3 regions of the Bacillus sp. NS1 genome follow, and region 2 is predicted to be linked to each of the others. Evidence: riboswitches for the same ligand, from Rfam matches in the RefSeq annotation. Region 2 holds a riboswitch; each other region holds the start of a gene.
The links. A riboswitch is a leader RNA that binds a small molecule or an ion and turns the genes downstream of it on or off. The one in region 2 is predicted to bind S-adenosylmethionine.
Positions count from the first base shown of each region.

Region 1: it holds a riboswitch for S-adenosylmethionine, as region 2 does, so the genes downstream of both, metI (cystathionine gamma-synthase/O-acetylhomoserine thiolyase) here and AC4CV5_RS15575 (2-hydroxyacid dehydrogenase) in region 2, are expected to answer to the same signal.
Region 3: it holds a riboswitch for S-adenosylmethionine, as region 2 does, so the genes downstream of both, mtnW (2,3-diketo-5-methylthiopentyl-1-phosphate enolase) here and AC4CV5_RS15575 (2-hydroxyacid dehydrogenase) in region 2, are expected to answer to the same signal.

Region 1 is NZ_JBZAZF010000002.1:290,395-298,546, forward strand. It holds gene cotV (spore coat protein CotV) at 1-61, opposite strand, end outside; gene yjcA (sporulation protein YjcA) at 221-577, shown strand; gene AC4CV5_RS06960 (hypothetical protein) at 857-1,063, shown strand; gene yjcZ (sporulation protein YjcZ) at 1,145-1,300, shown strand; gene spoVIF (sporulation-specific transcription regulator SpoVIF) at 1,433-1,687, shown strand; gene AC4CV5_RS06975 (ATP-dependent helicase) at 1,764-4,043, opposite strand; gene AC4CV5_RS06980 (hypothetical protein) at 4,163-4,417, shown strand; gene AC4CV5_RS06985 (GNAT family N-acetyltransferase) at 4,490-4,912, opposite strand; gene AC4CV5_RS06990 (YjcG family protein) at 4,917-5,432, opposite strand; gene AC4CV5_RS06995 (esterase family protein) at 5,469-6,191, opposite strand; SAM riboswitch class I at 6,359-6,481, shown strand; gene metI (cystathionine gamma-synthase/O-acetylhomoserine thiolyase) at 6,550-7,671, shown strand; gene metC (cystathionine beta-lyase) at 7,664-8,152, shown strand, end outside.
Region 2 is NZ_JBZAZF010000003.1:949,476-957,627, reverse strand. It holds gene AC4CV5_RS15590 (hypothetical protein) at 1-152, opposite strand, end outside; gene AC4CV5_RS15585 (MFS transporter) at 189-1,433, opposite strand; gene AC4CV5_RS15580 (FGGY-family carbohydrate kinase) at 1,528-2,988, opposite strand; gene AC4CV5_RS15575 (2-hydroxyacid dehydrogenase) at 3,006-4,040, opposite strand; SAM riboswitch class I at 4,126-4,217, opposite strand; gene AC4CV5_RS15570 (molybdopterin oxidoreductase family protein) at 4,365-6,407, shown strand; gene AC4CV5_RS15565 (hypothetical protein) at 6,515-6,808, shown strand; gene AC4CV5_RS15560 (sugar phosphate isomerase/epimerase family protein) at 7,347-8,152, opposite strand, start outside.
Region 3 is NZ_JBZAZF010000002.1:460,401-468,552, reverse strand. It holds gene motB (flagellar motor protein MotB) at 1-733, shown strand, start outside; gene mhqR (MarR family transcriptional regulator MhqR) at 773-1,210, opposite strand; gene kinD (sporulation kinase KinD) at 1,403-2,923, shown strand; gene AC4CV5_RS07935 (hypothetical protein) at 2,950-3,381, opposite strand; gene spo0E (aspartyl-phosphate phosphatase Spo0E) at 3,468-3,725, opposite strand; gene AC4CV5_RS07925 (YkvA family protein) at 3,928-4,248, shown strand; gene mtnD (acireductone dioxygenase) at 4,288-4,824, opposite strand; gene AC4CV5_RS07915 (methylthioribulose 1-phosphate dehydratase) at 4,839-5,468, opposite strand; gene mtnX (2-hydroxy-3-keto-5-methylthiopentenyl-1-phosphate phosphatase) at 5,426-6,133, opposite strand; gene mtnW (2,3-diketo-5-methylthiopentyl-1-phosphate enolase) at 6,130-7,347, opposite strand; SAM riboswitch class I at 7,432-7,532, opposite strand; gene mtnE (methionine-glutamine aminotransferase) at 7,574-8,152, opposite strand, start outside.

The DNA of each region.
Region 1 (8,152 bases), on a different contig from region 2:
CGCTTGATAATTGTTCAAATATTACAGGATGCAGGGATTCAACATTTTCTTCAATCGACATAACCTTCACTCCTTTCTTATCCATACTCTATATAATGCAAATGGGGTGCAGAGCGGAATAATAAAAATAACCAATTTTCCGCCGGACAAGATACGATTCATGAACGATAGGGTTTTGGCATATATGTGAAGGGATCATGATTGGCAAAGGAGTGAACAAGTGGTTATTAATGGACTGACAATTGTTCTTCTTTCACTTGCGGTCTTTCGGCTCGCTCGGCTGCTGGTGTTTGATACGATTATGGCGCCGCTTCGCAGCCTATTTCACGAAGAAAAGGAGGAAAAGGATGCGGACGGGAACATTGAAACGTATATCGTGATTAAGGGAACGGGTGTGAGGGCGTTTATTGGTGAATTGCTGAGCTGCTATTGGTGCACAGGCGTGTGGTGCGCCGGCTTTTTGGTTTTATGCCAGGCATTGATCCCGCAAATTGCCCAGTGGCTGATTTTGCTGCTGGCGATCGCTGGTCTTGCCGGTATTATTGAAACACTTGTATCAAAATGGCTGCAGGATTGAGGCGTTCCCACCAGCAACTTTTCACTAGCATCCGCATAAAGTAGCATATATGACATAATGAAAGGAAGGGAACAAAATGAGTCAATTCAATAAACCTTCCCAAAAAACTCCATATAAAGATGCATCGTATCAATCAAAAAAGATCAAAAAGAAAGGCTGCGGGTGCGGAAATAAAAAGAAAAAGCCTCAATAGCCTGGCAAAGAAACCGGAGACCTCCGGTTTTTTGTTTTTTAACGGGGCGGTCTCGCACAGCATATATCATGAGTGGGGGGATGCCGGTGAATGAGTTTAAAAAATGGATAGACGGAAGATATGAACCTCACGAACAAAAGCAAAAAGAGCATGAAGGCATCATGAGCAGGATCAGAAAAGACTTGGATGCATTTGATGAAGCCTGTCTGGCGTTTGAAGAGGAGATTGAAGAGCTGGCTGAAAAAACAGAAGCCTTGCTAAAAAAACACAAGGCTCAGTACGATCAATCATAAATCCGCAAACGCCCTATGCGAATATCCAAGCCGATTATGGCTGTTCACATAGTGTATAGAGAGTAAAGGAGGTGCTTATCTATGGGCTTTGGATACGGATTCGGAGGAGGCTACGGCGGCGGCTGTTATGGCGGTTATGCTGGCGGTTACGGCGGCGGCTATGGTTCAACATTTGTTCTTTTAGTCGTATTGTTCATTCTCCTTATCATCGTGGGTGCATCTTTTTATAACTTCTAAGATTTATTGAGGGAAGTACGGGTGATGTCCTGTACTTCCTTGCCTTGTGTTCATTTTTTATTTTTGGAAAAAGCACATTGAACAATGGGTGTTCATACAATACCGTATCACTCCGCCAAAAGGAGGCGTATTATGGATAATCAATTTTTTAAGAACGTCGAAAAGAAAACAGGTGTCAATATGCAGGATGTCATGAATCTTGCCGGCTCCCTTCAAAATGCCAATTTTAAAGACGAAAACACAGTACGCAGTGTCATTAAACGTGTAGCACAGCTGGCAAACAGACGCGTGCCGAAAGAATTAGAAGATAAGATTGTTCAGTCCATTACAAGCGGAAAAGAAAAGCTTGATTTTGGTACGATTTCTAAAATGATGGATAATAAATAAGCAGAGGGCCTGGCTGACTCAATACAGCCGGCCTTTTTTTATTTTATAGAAAAGGCCCGGCAGGACTGCCGGGCTGTTAGTTATGCAAGGGCTGTCTTGCTTGTTGTAAAAGGGGATGCAAAAATCTTGAACGGTGGGCCGTTTTGCCGCGTCTGTTTGCGGGACAAGACAAATATAAATGCTGTTTTGCCCGGGTCATGGCAACATATAATAGGCGTCTTTCTTCCTCAAGAGAAGCTTCATCTCCTTTTCTCGCTGTTTCTAATGAGAAATCGTGTGGAATCGAGCCATCTACCGTGCCTAACACGTAGACGGTTTTGAATTCAAGGCCTTTTGACCGGTGAATGGTCATCAGCTGAACGCCATTTTCATCCGTTTTGTATTTCTCAGCGGCTCTCATATGGTCTACATGGGCGAGAAAGTCAGGAATTGTTTTGAATTTCTTGGCGACGACCTTAATGTCACGCAGGTCATCAGAGCCTTTTTCCAGCTTGTTCCCCTCATTGCCCCGTTTTTTTAAATACTCGGAGAAGCCCATTTTTCCTTCGGCAAAGGTGATCGCTTCCACCGGCTTCATCGTGCGGAGGCTTGCGAAAAACGGCACGATCTTCTTGATTTTGTCCAACTGGAACGGCTTGAGATCAGGCAGCTTGGCCAGCGCTTTAATCATAGAGCAGTCCTCGGTAATCGAGAGCGCCTTCAGCGTGTTCAATGTGGACTGTTTTAAGAACAAGGCGGGCAGCAAGTGCTTAATCGCATCAGTATCATCTTCATTTTGGCTGGCATACAAGTATGCAAGAATCTGGCGGACAATCCGTCTGCTGTAAAACGATTGGACGCCGCGGTCTGCTGTATACGGAATTGACGAATGGTGAAGCCTTTCATAAATGGCGCGGCCCCCGCTGTTTGTGCGGTAGAGAACCGCAAAGTCTTCAGGATTTGCCCCATTTTGAATTTTTTCTTTCATATCGGAAACGATCATTGTTGCTTCTTCCTCTTCGTCATAAGGATAAAACAGCACAGGGACCTGGACGTCATCACGCGCCGCTTCAAGCGATTTGGCATATCTGTTTTTGTTCTTTTTCACGACGATATCAGCACTTGAGACGATCGGATGCGTAGACCTGTAGTTCGCAGTTAAATAGATCGTCTTCGCTCCGGGATAATCCTTTTGAAAATCAAGAATAAAAGACGGATTGCTTCCGCGAAACGCGTAGATGGACTGGTCATCGTCTCCGACACAGCACAGGTTTTGCTCCGGGCTTGCCAGCATTTGCATAATTTTATATTGAACCGGGTTAATGTCCTGAAACTCATCAATTAAGATATACGTAAACCGAGATTGATATTGTTCCAGAAGATCCGGCCGATCGATAAACAATTCATAGCAGGCTGAAGCCATGTCATCGAAATCAAATTGGTTGTGTTCTTTTTTCTGTCGTTCATAATGTTCATATAAACGATAGACTTGTTTTTCCCACTCATCTTTTAAAGGGATGCGTTCATTCGGAACATAAGTGTTTTTCCAGAAACCGATCTGCTGCAGGGCCTGATCAACGGGGAACTCTTTCTCATCAATACCTTCTTCATAGAGTGCTTTTTTGATATATTGTTCCCGCTGCCACTCCATTTTCAGCAGATGTTCGCCATTCCATTTAGCAGAATCATAGTGATACAAAATCTTATAAAACAAGCTGTGGAATGTTCCGGTGACAAGTCTTCTGACTTTTGCAGGCTGTAATCCGTACTGCTTGGCCATACGCTCTTTCATTTCGGCGACGGCTTTTGTCGTAAAGGTGACTAGCAGCATGTTTTCCGGCGGTATGTCTAAGTGTTCAATCATGTGGGCGGCGCGCGCCGTTAGCACCCGTGTTTTTCCGCTTCCTGCACCTGCAAGCACTAGCAGCGGGCCTTCCGTTTCCGTGACAGCTTTCAGCTGATCCGTGTTCAAGCCGACCGACGGAAAAAGACTCGTATCAGGTTCTATTGTTTTTTGTACAAATGGTGTTCTTGGTTTAATGTTTCTCGGCTGCTGCCATTCCATGACAGCTGGAGACGATTCAGCAGCGATTGCTTTCCCCTTGGGCAAACGAAAGACACCGGATTCCTGATAGTCTTCTTTTTTCTCCTCTTTAGCGGGTTTCGTTTCGCAGGCCTCCTCACATGCCGGAAAATGGCCTGGCTTGCGGTGGATAAACTCCGGCGGATCCGCAATGTTGAGCCTTAACAAAACGGGTTTTCCGCAATGAGAACAAAATAAATGTCCTTTTATTCCTTCTTCAAAAAGGAATTGATAATGTTCTCTCGAATATGTATGTAAATGTATGGTTCGATCATTCAGTCGGGCGCATTTCAAAAAGGGATCCTCCCAATCAAAAAAAGGTGTTCAATAAAGACAAAGACTATCATATCAAAAGAAACGTGTTTCAAAAAGTAAGTTTTAGGGAAAAGAGACAGCAGAAGGATGGGTATCGTATGATATATGCAGGTCAAATTAAGAACCAGCAATACGCTCAATATGCAAATAGAACGATTGGACATAAGCAGGATTATGCCGGAACCGAAAAAATCAACTATGTCTCATTTCAGCGGGTATACAAGGAACTTGAAAAGCAGCAGGAGAATCAAACGGCCGCTGAAAGAAAAGTTAACGAGGCGAAACGTAAGCGCTCTCTTTATAAGAGATTGCGAGAAAAAGGAATGGGCACTTATATTAATCGATATGTATAAAAAACCGTTCACTTCCAGAGAACGGTTTTTTATGTGCGGAAAAAATCCGGGTCTCTATAGACCCGGATGCTGTTAGTCCTTAATCATTTGTAAGTGGGGAATGCCGGCATCGAGAAATTCTTTTTCAGAAAGCACGCGATACCCGTGTTTCTTGTAAAACGGCACAGCCTGCGTTTGCGCGTTTAAAATGAAACCCGAAGCGCCGCCGTCTGTCGCCGTTTTTTCGAGTGCCTTCATAATGATGCCGCCGACACCGGAGGAGCGGTGGCTTTTTAATACACAGATCCGCTCTAACTTGCCGTAGCCGTCCTTCATACGCCATCTTCCGGCGCCGACAGGCTTTTCGCCGTCATACACGACGATATGCTCCGACTCATTTTCAAGTTCGTCAATTTCTTCTTCAGCAGGCACGTTTTGTTCTTTGACAAAGACTTCTTCTCTTACATAAAATGCATCTTTCATTTGTTCTTCATTTTTTGCGATGACTGCTTCCAAACGATTATTCTCCTCCGCCTAACAAGAAGGTTTCATATACTGTCCACGATCCGTTTTCCAGCTGGTAAAGCAAGTGGAAACGGTCAATGATTTCTTCATGCGACACTTCCTGCATTTTTAATTGTCCCAGCACATCTGAATGCTCATCGTCGGAAAGATTTTGGCCGACCGTCACGTGCGGAACGAAATTATATTCCTGTTCACCAGCCAGTACACCGGTGTATAACTTTTCATTGAGTGTTTTTAATTCTTCCGTCGGCTCTGCTTTGATGTAAATGACATTATTGACAGGCGAAAATGAGCTGTATTTTGTCATTTTGAGAACCACTGGATGGGACTCCTTTGCGATGTTTCTCAGGTGGGATACAAGCTGATCCGCTTTCTCCTCTGCACATTCAAACGATGCTCTCAGCGTCAAATGGGGCGGGATTAGGGAATAGCTTGGGTCATAGCGCTTTCTGTAAGAGTTCGCAAGGTCTTGGAGTTTTTTTGATGGAAATAAAACGATTCCGTATTTCATATTATGTCCCTCCTGGAAATAAAGTATGATAGAGTGTCAAAGCATTTTTTTCAGCGCCGGCGTGATGAGCGGCTGCCAATATGTCCATTTGTGATCTCCGTCAAATGGTTCAAAAACATAATCGGAAAGCTTCTCCTCCAGCAGCTGTTTCAGCTCCTGATTCGGTTCTGTAAAGTCCAGAATGTTTCCGTCTGTCGTGTGGACCTCAGTTTCTTTTGTTCCGATCTGGTGATAAATAGAGAGGTGTTTGATATCGTCCGACTGTTTCACGGCTTCCAATACATGTTTGTCTACATAGGGAGACTGCATGATGATGTTACCGAACATATTCGGATAATCAAGCGCTGTCATAAGCGATATGGTCGCTCCGAGAGAGTCCCCTATCAGCGTTCGCCCATAGCCAACCTGATAGGTAGGGTACTCGCCATCCGCAAACGGAACGAGCTCATGGGCGATGAACCGTTTATACGCTGAAAATTTTGAGCCTTCCGGATGATAGGTATTTCGGCGCTCTTTTACATCCTTATAAGGAACACCGATAATAATGCTCCTGTCTATTTCTCGTTTGGACAGCAATTCTTCGACCTGTCTGCCAATTCTCCCCAGCCTGAAATAATCGTGGCCGTCCTGCGCGATAATGACATGGTATTTATAAAGCGGGGAGTAGTTGGACGGCAGATAAACGAGCAAAGTCATTTCTTCGTTAAGCTCTTTTGAAAAGAATTTCTTTTCTTGCACTGTGCCGTTTTTCGGTGCCATAATACATTCCTCCAGGACATCACTAGACTTTCTTGCTGTTTTTCATTATTGTACCATGAATTATTAGAAATTTCTCTCTTTAAACAGTTCGGAACTCGAAGAAAAAAGTGTTGAAATAAACTGCAAATTGCGCTAATATAAAACAATCAGAAAATTGAAATCGATATTTCTTATCGTGAGAGGTGGAGGGACTGGCCCTTAGAAACCTCAGCAACCGGCTTGTTTTGCATATGTGCAAAACGCCAAGGTGCTAAATCCAGCAAGCGTTTTTTATGCTTGGAAGATAAGAAGAAGCGTTAAACCCCTTCTTCTTATGAAGAAGGGGTTTTTTATTATGAAAAGGGAAGGTGTCAGCTATATGTCACAGCACGTTGAAACGAAATTAGCCCAAATCGGGAACCGAAGCGACGAAGTAACGGGAACAGTGAGTCCTCCTATTTATTTATCAACAGCATACCGCCACAGAGGGATCGGAGAATCAACGGGATTTGATTATGTCCGCACAAAGAATCCGACACGCCAGCTTGTTGAGGATGCGATCGCCAGCTTAGAAAATGGAGCGAGGGGGCTTGCCTTCAGTTCGGGAATGGCAGCCATCCAAACGATTATGGCTCTATTTAAAAGCGGAGACGAACTGATCGTTTCATCGGATCTATATGGCGGCACGTACCGTCTGTTTGAAAATGAATGGAAAAAATACGGATTAACCTTTCAATATGATGATTTCAGCGATGAGGACTGTTTACGCTCTAAGATTACGCCGAACACAAAAGCGGTGTTTGTGGAAACACCGACAAATCCGCTCATGCAGGAGGCGGACATTGAAAAGATCGCCCGGATAACAAAAGAGCACGGTCTTCTGCTGATCGTTGATAATACATTTTATACCCCGGTCTTGCAGCGTCCGCTTGGGCTGGGAGCCGACATTGTGATTCACAGTGCAACCAAGTATTTAGGCGGGCATAACGACTTGCTTGCTGGACTTGTCGTTGTAAAGGATGAGCAGCTTGGTGAGGAAATGTTTCAACATCAAAATGCGATCGGCGCCGTCCTGCCTCCATTCGATTCGTGGCTTCTGATGAGAGGAATGAAGACACTGAGCCTCAGAATGCGCCAGCATCAGGAAAACGCGCAGGAGCTTGCGGCGTTTTTAGAAGAGCAGGATGAAATTGCCGATGTACTGTATCCCGGAAAAGGCGGCATGCTGTCCTTCCGTCTGCAAAAAGAAGAGTGGGTCAACCCATTTTTAAAAGCGCTGAAGACCATTTGTTTTGCAGAAAGCCTCGGCGGGGTGGAAAGTTTTATTACATACCCTGCCACACAGACGCACATGGATATTCCTGAAGAGATCCGCATCGCAAACGGGGTCTGCAATCGTTTGCTGCGTTTTTCGGTCGGAATTGAACATGCGGAAGATTTAAAAGAGGACCTAAAACAGGCACTATGTCAGGTCAAAGAGGGAGCTGTTTCTTTTGAATAATCACAATTGGACGCTGGAAACCCAGCTCGTGCACAATCCATTTAAAACAGACGGCGCAACCGGAGCGGTTAGTGTACCGATCCAGCACGCATCGACTTTTCACCAATCTTCATTTGAAGAGTTTGGCGCATACGATTACAGCCGCTCAGGAACGCCGACAAGAACAGCTCTCGAAGAAACAATTGCCGCACTGGAAGGTGGAACAAGAGGATTTGCTTTCAGTTCAGGCATGGCTGCGATCTCAACAGCATTTTTACTTTTGTCACAGGGCGATCACGTTCTTGTGACAGAAGATGTATACGGCGGAACCTTCCGCATGGTGACAGAGGTGTTGACCAGGTTTGGCATTGAGCATACGTTTGTTGATATGACGGATAGTAACGAAGTGGCGCGGAATATCAAGCCAAATACAAAGGTCATTTATATGGAGACACCGTCAAATCCGACACTTGGGATTACTGATATTAAAGCGGTTGTTCAG
Region 2 (8,152 bases):
TGATGTGGAGCAAAAGAAATAAAACAGCCTGACAATACACAAGTGACCACACTGATACCGCTCGCCATCAAACTGATGTTTCGGTCCATCACAGAAGCCATAAAGATAGCGAATGCTGTTGCAAGCATGGAAATCCTTACATCACTGGACAAAAGATGAAAAGCACCCTAAAACAGGGCGCTTTCTAATTAAGATGCATATTGAGGAGAGGTTTCCTCCTGTACTGCTTTTTCTTCAGGTATATGAATGCATTTCGTCAGGATCGCGCTCGCAAGATAAAGGACCGCAAAGATCCAGACAACGCCTTCTGCACCGATGAGACCGATGAACAGCCAAGCGAGCGCAGGACCGACAAACGCTGATAAACCTGCAGCCAAATTCAATACAGACATGGCCGCTCCTTTGTCTTTTCCGGCTACCGTCGGCACAATTGCACCAATCGGCACATAGCCTGCCAGCAAACCTCCCCAAATAAAGCCGATCACGCTGACAACTGCTAAACTTCCACCGGAGAAAACAGGTGCATAATATAATAAGACCGTGAAAATGCCGCACCCGACTCCCCCGAACCAAATAACAGTATTTTTCCAGCCGAACTTATCGCCGACAATTCCAAAAATAAGGTTGAACACAATGTTCCCTAGAAAAATCGTTCCCCATATCTGCAGCCAAACATTGGTTGAAATTCCATGCTGAGCCATGTGCATCGGCAAAAAGACTGGGAAACCATATGTACCAATGCTGTTGATGATTCTGATGATGCCGCCTGTAAGCACCCGCGGATTTGTAAAAAGAATGGTAACCCCTTTTAAAAGCTCCTCGGCTGTTTCTGATCTTTTTCTTTTCTTCTTTTCAAAACGGTCTTTATTGATAAACAATGCGAAGAATGCACCAAGACATACCCAGAAAATAGAGCTCCAAAGCGTATTCAAATAACCGAACGCTTTGATCGCATAGCTTGAGTACCAAGCGCCGAACACAAACATGCCCAGGCAATATGCAATCCAAAACCAGCCGACAGCAGTGCTTAGTTTGCTTTGCGGTGTTCTGTAAATGACCCATGTCAAGAAAGAATAAGCAAAAAGCGGGTAGCCTAACCCTTTTACGAAGTAAGTCACATACATCACAGGAAGGTTCAGCTGTTCAAATCCAAACACGATAAAGGCAGCTGTACCGATCACATAAAACAACAGCCCCATAAACATCGTCCGTTTTGCGCCAAATGCTTCAAGACATACACCCGAAAACCAGGAAGCTATGGCAAGTGCAACCCCGTATATACTAAAAATTGAAGCGGATTGCTGAACCGTAAGCCCGTTTTCGATCAGAAAAGGGCTGAGCCACCCTTGTTCAAGCCCGTCTCCCATCATAAACAAAACAACCCCTAAAAACCCCCAAGCTAGCCGCTTTGGTATTCCGATTTTATCCAACATATCTGTCTCCTCCTTAGATGCTAACATCAATTACCGTATTACCTCATTAAAGCCAAAAATTAGATAATTCCTCAAAAAAGCAGCAAATGCCCCCTTATATCAACACTTTGTCTGAACTTGAAAAAAAGCGCTGTGTTTGCTTCCATTCCTCATATAAAGCAAGTTGGACCTGACAGTCCTGCGGTTTGATCACCCGGACATTTGCTGCCATCTCTTCCGTCAATTGAAAGGTTTCATTGCAAATGACTGCAGCCCCAACGACAGAGGCCTGATGATATCCCTCTTGGACATAGATTTTCTTCTGAAGAAGGTCCGCGGTATATTGAGTGAGCGCTTTGCTTTGGAATCCTCCTCCGCACACCCAAACATAGTCACGTTCAAACGAAGTCACCTCTGTTAATATGTCAAAGTTCCATTTGATCGAAAATGCGATTTCTTGCAGCGCCGCGCGTACAAAATGTGCTCTCTTTAAATTTGCTGAAAGCGGGGCATCAAAAAGAAAACCGCCTTTCGTTAACGCATTCTTTTCTGCCGATAAGTAAGAACCGAGAGCCGCCACACATGCATTGTCTTCTTTAGCAAGTGCAGAAATCTCTTCCTCCATTACTTCGTACGATTCATTGGGATAAAAAATCTGTTTTAATTTTTGATAATTCAGGCCGGTAATTCCCGGATTCGTTTCCACAAGCCAATGTCCTTGATCTGTATGGCAATTCAGCCATGCTTTATGTTTTGTGTCGCCATGGCCAGCAGTAATTTTGGTTATTGGCGTTGTTGTCCCTGATACGATGGCAATGTCCTCAAGCGCAGCGCGGGTGCTTTTCACAGCCAGCTGTGTATCCCCGCCCCCTGCTATCACCTTCGCATTTATAGAAAGACCTAATTCGGATGCATACTCATTTGTTATTGTTCCAACCGCTGTTCCCGATCTTACTAGAGGCGGAAGGATAAATGGTGAAAAGCCGAATATGCCGCACATCTCTTCTGACCAAGTGTTTTGCTTTACGTCAAACAGCAGGGTTTCTGTTGCCTGCGAAGGTTCATATGTCAAAATTCCGCTCAGCTGGTATGTCACCCAATCACTGATGCTCGTAAAGCTAGCAGTTTTTTGCCATAAAGAGGGCTGACGCTGTTTTAAACCATAAAGCTTGAGCGCAGAAAAAAGTGCAGTCGGAAGGCGGCCTGTGCGGCTGTATATCTCTTCTCGATTGGGTATGCACTCCTCCCACTCACGGCCGCGATTATCAATGTTCGGCAGCCCGAGAAAAGAGTCGCCGTTTTGATCGATCAGCACAATCCCCTGTCTTTGACTCGTCGATGTCAAACCAATGATGTCAATATCACGAGAACGAGAAAGTGCACGTTTTGCCAGTTTCATCACTTGCTTCCACAGCAACTGAGGAGAAAAATAACGGCTGTCTGGGTAAAGCGTATCGGTTGAATACACGATGTCCTCCCGTTCAACTGTTTGAACATTTCCCGATACACTCACGACCGCTACTCTCGCATTCCCTGTGCCGATATCAAAAACGAGATAGCCTTTTTGTTTTTTCATTGCGTTACCCTCCTTTCTTATACCTCTGTTTTTAGTTCATCTTTGTTATACAATGTCGGAATATTAAGAGTTTTTTCACCCTTCCACTTTTTGAGAGCTCCGTTCAAGATCGTCACGTGATGATCCTCCACTTCGAAGGTTGCTCCAGCAAGATGCGGTGTTGCCAGAACATTAGCCAATGAGATGAATTCGTAATCTGATTCCTCTGGAGGTTCATGATAAAAAACGTCTAAAATCGCTCCTCTGATTTTATGTTCTTTTAATACAGATAAAAGATCTTCACGGTTTACCACAACTGCTCTCGAAGTATTGACGAAAATCGCACTCTCTTTCATTAGATCAAAATACGACCGATCAATAAGTCCTAGTGTTTCCTCGGTACGAGGCAGATGGACAGAAACGATATCACTGTCTGAAAACACCGTTTTAAGAGATACTTTTTCATATAGGGGAAGATCGTCCTGTACGTATGGATCGTAATACTTTATTTTACAGCCGAACGCTGTCAACAGTTTTGCAATCCTTTGCCCTACCGCGCCGAACCCAACCATGCCGACCGTTTTTCCCGTTAATTCATTCCCTTTGAATTTGACATAAGCCTGCAAGTAATCGCTGTCCCATTTTCCATCCTTCAGCCATTGATTAGAGGTGCTGGTATGGCGGAGAAAGGAAATCACATTGCCGATAAACATTTCAGCAACGGCTTGTGCATTCCGCCCAGGTGTATAGAAAACGGGTATGCCCCTTTTTGACGCTGCAGCCACATCCACATTGGAGGGCATTCCTCTGCACACGCCCACAAATGAAAGGCCTGAAACAGATGCAAATACGTTGTCTGTTACTTGATCAAGCTCAGTAATCAAGCCTATCGCATGTGATTCTTTTAGTAGTTGAATGAGTTCATCTTCCCGGTATGCCCGGCCTTGTTCCTTCCAGGAATGATAAATAACTGAGCCGAACAATTCTTCAAGCTCTTTTCTTCCTTCTTCGTTGTACGGTGCTGTAACCAAAACCGTCATGGTGCAAAACATCCTTTTCATCATATTTTTCATAAAAAAAAATCTCTTTCCGAAGATGGAAAGAGATTCATGTATAAGCGTGCCCTGTTTACTGACAGACGCCGGTATAAACCTTGCTTTCCTATCTTTCAAGCTGACGCTTGCTGGAATTGGCACAATAATGTTGCCGAGGTTTCATAGGGCCAGTCCCTCCACCTCTCTGGATAGAAAACGTTGAATATGTAATTTTCGGAATGAAGAATACGTTTATAATAAAGAAGTCTCAGATTGATGTCAATCTCTTTTTTCAGAATTGACGTTATCATCCGAAATGTTATAATTCTTACAATATATCTAACTAGAGAGAGGAACTGGGCCATGAAATCTTTTGCCACACAACAAAACGGCATTTTTAAATCCGTTTGCTCGCTTGACTGCCCGGATCAGTGCGGATTGTTAATACATAAAAAAGACGGAAAAATTGTGAAAGTCCAAGGTGATCCTGATCATCCAGTCACGGCCGGAAACATTTGCAACAAAGTCCGAAACATGACGGAGCGCATTTATGATGAAAAGCGGCTGACTACACCCCTCAAACGGACAGGGGCGAAAGGCCGGGCAATATTTGAACCGATTTCTTGGGAAGAGGCGATCGATACCATCACCTCACGCTGGAAACAGCTAATTGATGAAGAGGGCGCTGAAAGCATACTTCCATACAGTTTTTACGGGAATATGGGCAAATTAACAGCTGAAGGAATGGACCGCCGATTCTTTTACCGCATGGGCTCAAGCCAGCTTGAACGAACGATTTGCAGCAAAGCGGGATCTGAGGGCTATAAATATACGATGGGTATAAGTGCGGGAATCGATCCCGAGGAAACCATTCATACGAAACTATTTATTTTTTGGGGAATCAACGCAGTCAGCACAAATATGCACCAAATTACTATCGCCCAAAAAGCACGAAAACAAGGTGCCAAAATTGTCGTCATTGATGTTCATCAAAATCAGACAGGACGTCTCGCAGATTGGTTTATTCCCATAAAACCCGGAACTGACAGCGCACTTGCCCTTGGCATCATGAACATCTTATTTAAAGAAAACCTTCATGATAAAGCATTTCTGTCTGAATACACGGTCGGCTATGAAGAGCTCCGTGAACACGTGAAACAGTATGATCCGGAAAAGGTATCACTGATCACTGGTGTCAGTACCGAAGATATTTATCAGCTGGCAAGAATGTACGGCGAAACCTCCCCTTCTTTTATCAGAATCGGAAACGGACTCCAGCACCACGATAACGGCGGGATGATTGTACGGACGATTGCCTGTCTTCCGGCGATCACCGGCCAATGGCTGCACACAGGGGGCGGTGCAATTAAGCATAACAGCGGAATTTTAGAATATAACACAAGTGCCTTGCAGCGGCCTGACTTACTGAAAGGGCACACACCGAGATCGTTTAATATGAATCAGCTGGGCAAAGTGCTTTTGGAAACAGATCCACCTATTCGCTCTCTTTTTATTTACGGGACGAATCCGGCCGTTGTCGCGCCAGAAGCGAACAAAGTCAGACAGGGATTGTTGCGGGAAGACCTGTTTACTGTGGTTCATGATTTGTTTTTAACGGAAACAGCTGCATATGCGGACATTGTACTGCCTGCAACATCCGCTTTTGAAAATACTGATTTTTATACCTCCTACTGGCACCATTACATTCAGCTTCAGCTGCCGGTGATTGAGAGATATGGAGAAAGCAAGTCTAACACTGAGGTGTTCCGATTACTTGCTGAAGCAATGGGATTCACAGACCAGGAGCTCAAAGATTCAGATGCAGAATTAATCCGCCAGGCACTTGACCATCCGGATAACCCATATTTGGCGGAAATTGATTACGATTCACTTACTAAGCATTCATTTATGAAAGCGCAACGCGAAAAGCCGCTGTTTCCAGGCGAACTCCCAACTCCAAGCGGAAAAATAGAATTATATTCAGAGAGAATGAAACAAGCTGGTTTCCCGGCTTTACCGACACATACGCCTCTTCCATGCGATGACGAACATCCGTTTATGTATGTTCCGGGGCCAAACCATAATTACTTAAACTCAACGTTCTCCAACAATGTAAAGCACATCAAGCTTGAGAAAACGCCAAAGCTCTTTATCAACACAAAAGATGCTGAAGAACATGGAATCGTTGATGGGGATCCTGTACGAATTTGGAACGGCCGGGGAGAATGCGAGCTGACCGCTGCAGTCGGAGAACAAGTGCTGCCCGGTGTCGTAGTCAGCCAAGGATTATGGGCGGATGAACCAGGAAAAAAACAGCTTGTAAACGCGCTTACCCCAGATCGCTTGTCCGATATGGGCGGCGGCGCCACCTTTTTTTCTGGCCGTGTGAAGATTGAAAAAGCATGAACGAAAAAACCGCCCAGAGCACGTTATGGCGGTTTTTTTGGTTAATAATGAAACCCGGAGTATGCCAAGCTCGTATAACATAACATCGACATAATGGAGGCATGCATATGGACGTTTTTTTAGGAATCGGTGTTGCTTTGGCTGGATATTTTATCGGAGAAGGCTTAAAGCAGATGAACCAATCAAAAGGTAATGAACAGAGTGATATCTTGCTTATAAAAGAAAGAGATATTTACTTTTATATCGGTCATTTTTTAGGAATAACAACAACAGAGGCAAAACAGTTAGCCGGAGACATGAAAGACATTCCTTACATAGAAATAAACGGAAAAAGGTATATACAGAAACATATGTTAAAAGAATGGACATTCACATTAGTTGAGAAACATCAGGGTGAATAAAGCAAATCTGAGGAGAACGAGATTCATTATCACGTTCTTCTCAGTTTAGCTGTATGGATTGACCACCACCAAAACTTTTGGCCATAAAGCGGTGATAAAACGATCAAAACACAATTATTTTTCTTTTCTCAAAACGCTAAAAACGACCTTTCCACACAATTTGTTTTTTATTTTCCTGCTGATTGATAACGTTATGATCTTGATAAACGTATGCTTTCGTAGCGCTTTCAGCATGTTATTAATATTCCACCCAATGGACACCTTCCACTCCCGCTTCAAGCCTCAATTCTGTCTTCATGTTTGGCTTCTTCTTCAAACATGTTCCGAAAATCTGAATAACAGCGTTCCGTAGAAACATGTAAATTCAGGACCGAACTCTTTTCCCCGTTCCGGAATGATATCAGATGCGCCTGCACTAATTGGAAGTGATGATCACGCAATTGCTGCTGAACGATGAATGTATTCAATCTGACTTCACCGACCGCCAACCATTGCCCAGCTTATCGGTCTATCACCGTTATTCATTCTGGCTTCCCCATCACTCGTAACCAACACTTTTTAAATAAGCAATACTCTGACTGACATCTCTTAAACTAGCATCAGAGTTTCTCGGATCACGTTCCTGTTCGATCGTAATGTAGCCGTCATAATGAATGTCGTTCAGCAATTTATGAATTGAATCATAGTTAATGATTCCTTGGCCAATCGGACACATGACTCCTTTTGCGCAAGCATCAAAAAAGCGGATATGCTCCCCCATCACCTGCTGATATACATTTTCATCAATATCTTTAAAATGGATATAGTCGATACGGTCCGCACAGTCTCTGAGCCATTGTTCCGGATCCATCTTTGAATAATACAAATGCCCTGTATCAAGACAAAGGCCCGCAATATCGTATGGGATATCCTTTAATAATTGCTGAATTTCATCCTCAAACTCAATATAGCCCCCTGCATGAGGATGGATGACGGTCCGCACACCATATCGCTTCCATGCCCGTTGCGCGATTGTCCGAATATGAGACATCATACGGTTCCAGTCCTTTTTAGATAACCGTTGCGCTTGATCAGGGTGCCCCGCCTTGTAATCTCTTTCGTCGTGTCCCCAGTCAATCAGGACCAAATAAGGCGGTGTAAAGTGCCCCCTTTTTTCCTGAAAAGAGAAATGAAGGTTTGTCATAAAAGAACATATATCGTCTGCTTGCTGCAGCAATTTTTCCAAATTTGACGCTGTTACTAAATCATCGAAAATGGTACCGGCAACAATGGACAAATTGCTCTTAGAAAACTCAGCTTGAACTCGTTCGATATCAATCGGAATATAGCCGTACGGCCCCAGCT
Region 3 (8,152 bases), on a different contig from region 2:
GCTCGTCCCTTACGCCGACATCCTTACTCTTCTCCTGGCATTATTTATTGTGCTGTACGCGAGCAGCTCGATTGACGCAGGTAAGTTTCAAATGCTTTCAAAATCATTTAATGAAGTCTTTACAGGCGGCACCGGCGTAATGGACTACTCCAGTGTCACCCCTCCTGAAAACGAGTCAGACGGAATCGATGAAGTTGAAAAGGAAAAAGAAGAGAAAGAGAAAAACAAGAAAGAAAAAGAAAAGGCAGCTGACCAAGAAGAACTTGAAAATGTGAAGAGCCAGGTGGAAAAGTTCATCAAAGATAAAAAGCTGGAACATCAGCTGGAAACGAAGATGACTAGTGAAGGCCTTCTGATTACAATCAAAGACAGCATTTTCTTTGATTCTGGAAAAGCGACCATCCGTAAGCAAGATATTCCGCTTGCAAAAGAGATTTCAAATCTTCTTGTGATTAACCCGCCGAGAAATATCATCATCAGCGGGCATACTGATAATATGCCAATTAAAAATTCAGAATTTCAATCAAACTGGCATTTAAGTGTGATGAGAGCCGTCAACTTTATGGGGCTTCTGATTGAAAACCCTAAGCTTGATGCAAAAGTGTTCAGCGCCAAGGGCTATGGTGAGTATAAACCGGTGGCATCCAACAAAACGGCGGAAGGCCGAAGCAAGAACCGGCGCGTTGAAGTACTCATCTTGCCGAGAGGCGCAGCGGAAACAAATGAAAAATAGAAAAAAAGGAAGCCTTGTGACATATCAGGCTTCCTTTTTTTACTTATTATGAAACTGTTTTGCGTTTAATCCTACTCTTTTTAACATTTCCGTGCACATCTCTACCTCTTCTTCGCTTAATACGCTGATCATTTCATCAATTTCAGCAGCATGATCGGGGAAAATATCGTTCAAAAGACCGATGCCTTTTTCAGTGATTTGTGCAAATGTCACTCGTCTGTCTGTAGGAGACGCTTTCCGAATGAGGAGTTCTTTTTGCTCCAGCTTATCTACAACGTATGTGATGCTCCCGCTAGCCAAGAGAATTTTATCTCCTATTTGCTGCAGCGGCTGATCACCTTTATGGTACAACAGCTCTAGCACAGCAAATTCAGTCGGATTCAGTCCATGCTTATGAATATGCTTATTCATATGATCGTTAATAGACCGATACGCGCGCGACAGCACGATAAATAACTTCAGTGATTTTTCTGTCATGTCTCAATCATCCTTTTAGAAACCGTTACAGAGAAACATTAATAAACAAAGACCAAAATGTCAATAAAAATCTTTCCAATATTTCTCTTCTTTTTTATATGATAAGCAGCACAACATCTTTTTCTAATTTTTTTGGTTATTTTTTCTTATTAAAGATGAAGAAACAATGATATAATACCTCTAATCAGGTGTATGTTGGAGCGATGCAAATTGAAAATACTAAAAGGCGCCTGCGGGAGAGTCAAACTTTATATAATACTGGTCGTTATTCCGGCAATCGTCATCAGCTTTTTCGTATATGAAAAAGAAAAAGATACAATAGCTGCAGAACATAAGCAAGAAGCGAGTGTAATGCTGAACCTTCACCGCAACAAAATCAATTATTTAATCGGAGAAACAAAGGCGAGAATGACCTCCTTGTCCATCGCCATCGACAGACCGGTTGATATAAAGAAAATGCAGTCGATTTTGGAAAAAACCTTTGATTCAGAGCCAAGATTTTCCGGTCTCTATTTTCTAAATGCCAAAGGAGACGTCACCGCAAGCACAACAGAATTAAAAACGAAAGTAAACCTGGCCGACAGATCTTTTTTTACAAAAGCGAAGGAAACAAAAAAGACAGTCATTTCAGATAGTTACTCGAGCAGAATTACAGGCCAGCCGATTTTTACAATTTGTGTCCCTGTTTTGGACTCAAAACGAAATGTGACAGAATATCTTGTCGCAGCTATTCAAATTGATTATTTGAAAAATCTCATTAACTTACTTAGCCCTGATGTTTATATTGAAGTTGTGAACCAAGACGGAAAAATGATTTTTACGAGCGGACAGGCCTCTCATGCAAAAGATCAGAAACCTGTCAGCGGTTATCTGGATGAAATCAGCTGGAATATGAAAGTATATCCGAACCCGGTTACAATAGAAGAACTGACGAAAAGCCTTGTGCTTCCGCTTTCATGTAGTATTGTTCTGCTGAATATCCTTTTTATTCTCGTGCTGTATTATTTGCTGAAGCGGCAGACACAACTGGAGCGCTCAGAAAATGAGGCGCAAAAATTAGAACTGATCGGAACGCTTGCTGCCAGTACAGCCCATGAAATCCGCAACCCGCTCACCGGCATAAGCGGCTTTATTCAGCTGTTGCAAAAGAAATATAAAGGTGAAGAAGATCAGCTTTACTTCTCCATTATCGAACAGGAGATAAAGCGCATTAATCAAATTGTGAGTGAGTTTCTCGTTCTAGGCAAGCCGACAGCTGAAAAATGGGAGCTGAACTCGCTTCAGGATATTATCGGTGAAATTATGCCGATTATCTATTCTGAGGGCAACCTATACAATGTTGAAGTCGAACTACAGTATTCAACCGAGCAGCCCTTACTCGTAAAATGTACCAAAGATCATATTAAACAAGTGATTTTAAATGTAGCAAAAAATGGCCTCGAGTCAATGCCTGAAGGAGGCAAACTGACGATCTCCGTGGGAGCTTTGGATAAAAAGGCTATTATCAAAGTTGTGGATAACGGTGAAGGGATTTCTCAGGAAATGCTGGATCATATCTTCCTTCCCTTTGTTACTTCTAAAGAAAAAGGAACCGGTCTCGGCCTTGTCGTATGTAAACGGATCGTTCTGATGTACGGTGGCTCCATTCATATCGAAAGTGAAGTGCGAAGAGGCACAGAGGTGACGATCACTCTCCCTGTATCCGCTTCATAGCCCCCCTGACATGTCAGGAGGGTTTTTTATCTTCGTGACCGGGGAATGCCGTTCGACTTGCTTGCTGTTCTGCCAGAAAACAGTATTTTGATGAAGCGGAACAGCAATTTTAGAAGCAAGGAAAACAAAAAGAATACCAAAAAACCCTTTAAACCTTCCGTTGCATCTAAAAACTCCATATTCCCTCTCCCCGTCACTTTTTGCTGAATTTCAATCGCAAAAACGATAACAATGATCACTGTAATGGTATAGATAAAGGACAAGGCTGTCATGCTCCATTTAGAAAGCCATGTAAATACAGCGTGAGTGACGCCGAAAAAGATTATGCCAAAAATGCCAATCACCCAAAAATGCATTTCCTTGTCAGTTAAATGAATGCCAAACATTCCGCATAACGAAATAAAAGCATCATGAAATTGATTGACCATTTCAGTAATGAGAATCGCCAGTTCTTTCATCAGTTCCCTCTTTCATATGAATTTTTCCAGAAAAAAAGAGCGCTTCTGAAAAGCCTCTCTCTTTATATATGCATTTGATAGCGCCGCTATTTATTTGCATCATATGCTGGCATAACGTCTCTGCGGGGCCACAAGCCTAATTTCTTTACAAGGCCTTGAATCCCTTGAGAATGTTCGTTTTCTTGCATGAGCTGGTGATATTCATTTATTAAACAATCCAGCTCCTGACTGTGTCTGATCGTGTCATGCCCTGTAAATCCCTGCTTTCTAGCGGCATCTATCATTAACTTTCTTTTTTCATCAATAGACACCAACAATCTTTCTTGTTCAGAAGAACCGCCCATTCACTTCACCCCTCGCCGCTAAGAAATAGGAAACAAGTTTGATTGGGTTATTGTGCATTATTACAGATTATACTTTATTTGTAAACATATTTTCATTAAATAAGTTATTTTTTCAGGTATAATAGATATATTGATAGGATTAGAAGAACAATACCCAGGTGAAGAATATCTTAAACACGCCGCCAGGCAGGAGGTATGCCCAATGAAGAAAAAGAAAGCAATAATGCTCGGAGCGGCAGGCGGAAAAGCGATTTTAAAAAGGAAAAACCGAAAAAAATACATTCAGCACATTACTGTTTTTTCACAAATGATTCGGGATTGGAGAAACGGCAATTATCCCCGTTCACAGGTAAAAACGCTTTTTCTTCTAACTGCTGCCATCTTATATATCGCCATGCCACTCGATATCATTCCAGACGTTATCCTCGGTCTAGGGATCATTGATGATGCAGCTGTATTAGGTTTGATTTGGACGCTGATTAAAAAAGAAATGTCACAATATGAAAAGTGGCGTTTGCAATAAATATAAAAAGCCCCGTTCGATGAACGGGGCTTTTCCTGCTTACTGATTCACGCTGTCTTTTTCATAAATCGGAACCCAGCCTTCAGTTGTGACAAAGATTCTCACCGCGACAACTTTGCGGTCCTCCTGAAGTGTGAAGTAATGGCGAATATTTTCAGGCACGGAGATTAAATCTCCAGGGTTTAAACGGACATCAAAAAACGTGCCGTCCTTGCCCTGAATGACAAAAATGCCGTGTCCGCTAACGATAAAACGAACCTCATCGTCTGTATGGTGATGCTCTCTTTTAAAATTCTCAAGCAGTTCATCAAGTTTCGGATTGCTGTCTGACAATGAAATAACATCCTGTGCTTTGTAGCCGCGGCGGGCTGAGATATCTTTAATTTCAGTTTCAAAGGTATCAAGGATTTGCTGTTTTTCTTCTTCTGTCAGATCATATTTCTCTGAAAGCTGTTCCGGTAACTTCGCAATATCCCATTGCTCATAAATAACCTCTTGACTGTCCAGAAAGCTTGCTACTTCCTCTTGATTTTCAATCGTTGTATTTGCCTCATCATGAATTCGAATTGTTGCCATTTCAGTTCCTCCTTTTATTTAACCAGCTGGTGCTGGAGTGTTTTCAATTTCAAATGGTAGCTGAACAAAAATTCATATGCTTCAAGGACTCTTTTTGCTTCAAACGCTGTTCTGCCCCAAGCTGTAATACCGTGATTTCGGATCAGAACAGCTCCTGAATCATCTGAAATCTCTTCCGCAAACAGAGCCGCGAGCGTCGGAATATGAGCCGGGTTTTCAATGATCGGAATGGTCACTTCTGCATCCTCTTCCCACAGGCCGAGCGCTTTTATTATTTCCTGGCCTCTGAACGTGATTTTCTTTTGGTCTCCGTATAGCTCTGAGATTACATTATTGTTTACTGTATGGACGTGCAGGCAGCATCCGGCATTGGTTTTATTGTACAAATGTGTGTGCAAAAGCGTTTCCGCTGACGGTTTTAGAGAATGCCCGCTTTCGGCAGGTTCTCCGTTTTGATCCACCAGCAGAAAATCTTCATCCGTTTCTTTGCGTTTATCTTTTCCGCTTGCAGTGACGAGAAATGTTAAAGGCTCATCAGAAACTTTAATAGACAGATTGCCGCTAGTCGCCGGAAACCAATCTCTTTCTGCCAATTCCCGTTTTACTTCAGCGAGTTCTCTCCAGCGTTCTTGTTTTGCAGCCATTCCTGTACCTCCGTTACATTCTCGATATCTTTTCTTATCTCATAAAAATCTTGATACGGGAGATGATTCAGGTTCCGCTCCCGGCATTCGTTTAATAAATAATCTCTTGCAAAGCAAAGGTCTGATAGCTTTGCCGCCTCCACATCTGTAACCGAGTCACCGATCATGATGATATATTGGTTTGGCTCAGAAAGTTCATGTATCACCGACGGCTTGCAGCACCCGCATTGATTGCTACAAGTCCCTTTACAGGAATGAGGCCAATCAATATGAATATAGTCACTGTCAAATGACGCATGGTTGCAATAAATACGATCTTTTTCCACAATGCCTTCAAGCAAAGGATATACAAAAAAGTCCATTCCTCCGCTTACGATATAAAACGGCAGCTCATGCTCATTGATAAACGCTACAAATTCCCGAAAGCCTTCCCTGATTTTTGCATCTTCCAATACAAATCTTGTAATCTCTTCTTTTAAACTGCTGGGCAGAAGGCCGAACATCCGCCCGACACCTTCTTTGATTGACAGCGTTTTGGAAAGGACGCCGTCTTTTAATGCCGTCCACTCCGGCGGAGCGAATGTTTTCATGATGCTTATAATGTTGTCGTTCATCGTGATGGTTCCGTCAAAATCACAAATAATTAAAGGCTTTCGAGTCGTCATACGGCTTCAACCTTTCCCCATTTATCAAGCGCGAGCTTCAGATTCTTGCATTGTTCGGCTTTTTCATCAATCGGCTGGGCTTCTAAGACAGCATCAATTATGGCTCTGAACGCTTTGCCCCCGCCTTGGGCGCCGTTTGGATGTCCGTGTACGCCTCCCCCGGCGTTAATAATATGATCTATACCGAAATCCCGCATTAAAAGCGGAACCATGCCAGGATGAATGCCTGCTGACGGAACGGCAAATGTTTGGTTAAAGGCATCCTCTCTCACACATTCTTCATGAATCGCCAGCGCATCTTCTTTTGGAAGCGCAACCGAACCGTATGGAGATGGGAAGAGACTAAAGTCAGCACCGCAATACCGGTTTAATTTTCCGAGCAAAAGAGCGTGAGAAAAGCCGTAGAACGGAGAAGACGTAAACGCCCCGCTGACCGCTGGATGTGCCATAATCGGGATTGCGATTTCGGGATCTTCCGCTAGGCTTTGCATGACGTCCAAGCCGTAAGCAAAGACATTAAACAAAAGTGCATCCGCCCCCAATTCGGCAGCGCGTCTCGCTTTGTCTTTCAGATCCGCCGTGCGTCCAGTCAAATTGACCGCATACAGCGTTTTATGTCCGGTTTGCTCATACGTTTCTTTCAATATTTGCTTTCCTTCTGTAATTCTTGTTTCAAAAGGCGCCAGCCCTGTCTCAAAGAAAATTTCATCGTCCTTAATCAAATCAACTCCGCCAAGCGCCTGCTGTCTGAGCTGTTCTTTAATATCACTCAGGTCCCTTCCGATGACCCCTTTAAATATGCTCATTAACAGCGGTCTCTCAAACTCTCCCAGCAGTTTCCGAATGCCGTATACGCCAAACTTCGGTCCCGGCAGTGTGCGCTTAAATGCCTCAGAGAAGTGAAGATCGAGTAATTTAATTTTTCCGTCCAGCGACAGCTTGCCAAACACTGTTGTCAGTAAAGCCGGAATATCCCGAGAGAAATTGATTTCAGGATAGGCGATTGTGATCACCGCTTGTTTTCCTGATGCAGGAGTTCCCTCTCTTTCCTCGACCTTTATCACCCGTCCCTTGTGCTTTTGCATTTGCTCCTGTTTCACTAGAGGCAGATCTGTCCATGAGCCTACTGTCAATCCTGTTGCGATTTGTTCTGCTTTTTTCTCTGTATCGGCTCCCGGTTCGGTCAGGAGATATGTTGCTATTAACTCACTCATGCCTGAGCTCCTTTCATTTACATCCATATAAAAAAACCTCTTCAAACAGCAATCGCGTCTAAAGAGGTTTCGTTTCTCGTCCGAATCTTATCTCTCAGCCGCCAGCTGCAAGAATTAGCACCGTGCTTTATAAGTCGGTTGCCGGGCTTCATCGGGCTCGTCCCTCTGCCTGCTCTTGATAAGAAAATATAGATTTTATAAATTATTTTGAATTATCCCACCGTTATCAAATCTTGTCAATGCTTTTTTGGGTAAACAGGTTCAGTTTCCCAATTCGATAAGCGGCTTCTTTGAGACTTTCTTCACTTGTCAGCAGTCCGACTCTGACGTAGCCCTCGCCATATTCTCCGAAGCCGTTTCCAGCCGCAACCGCCACATTTGCTTTTTCCAGCAAAAGGTCTGAGAACTGCTCGGAAGTATAGCCTTCAGGCACAGGCAGCCATGCAAAAAATGAACCTGCCGGAGCTGTCACATCCCAGCCGATTTCCCGGCATGCAGCGATCCAAGCGTTTCGCCTGCTCTCATATCGGGCATTTTGCTCCGCCACACACGTCTGATCAGCTAGCAGTGCCGCTGCTGCAGCCTCCTGAGTCGCTCTGAAAAGACTGACAAACATGTGGTCTTGATAAAGATTGATTGCTTCAATGACCGAAGCGTTTCCGACGGCAAAGCCGACCCGCCACCCTGCCATGTTATACGTTTTTGACAGCGTGTAAATTTCAATTCCGATATCCTTCGCACCTTCAGTCTGCAAAAAGCTTAACGGTTTGCAGCCGTCAAACCCTACAGCGCCATAAGCAAAATC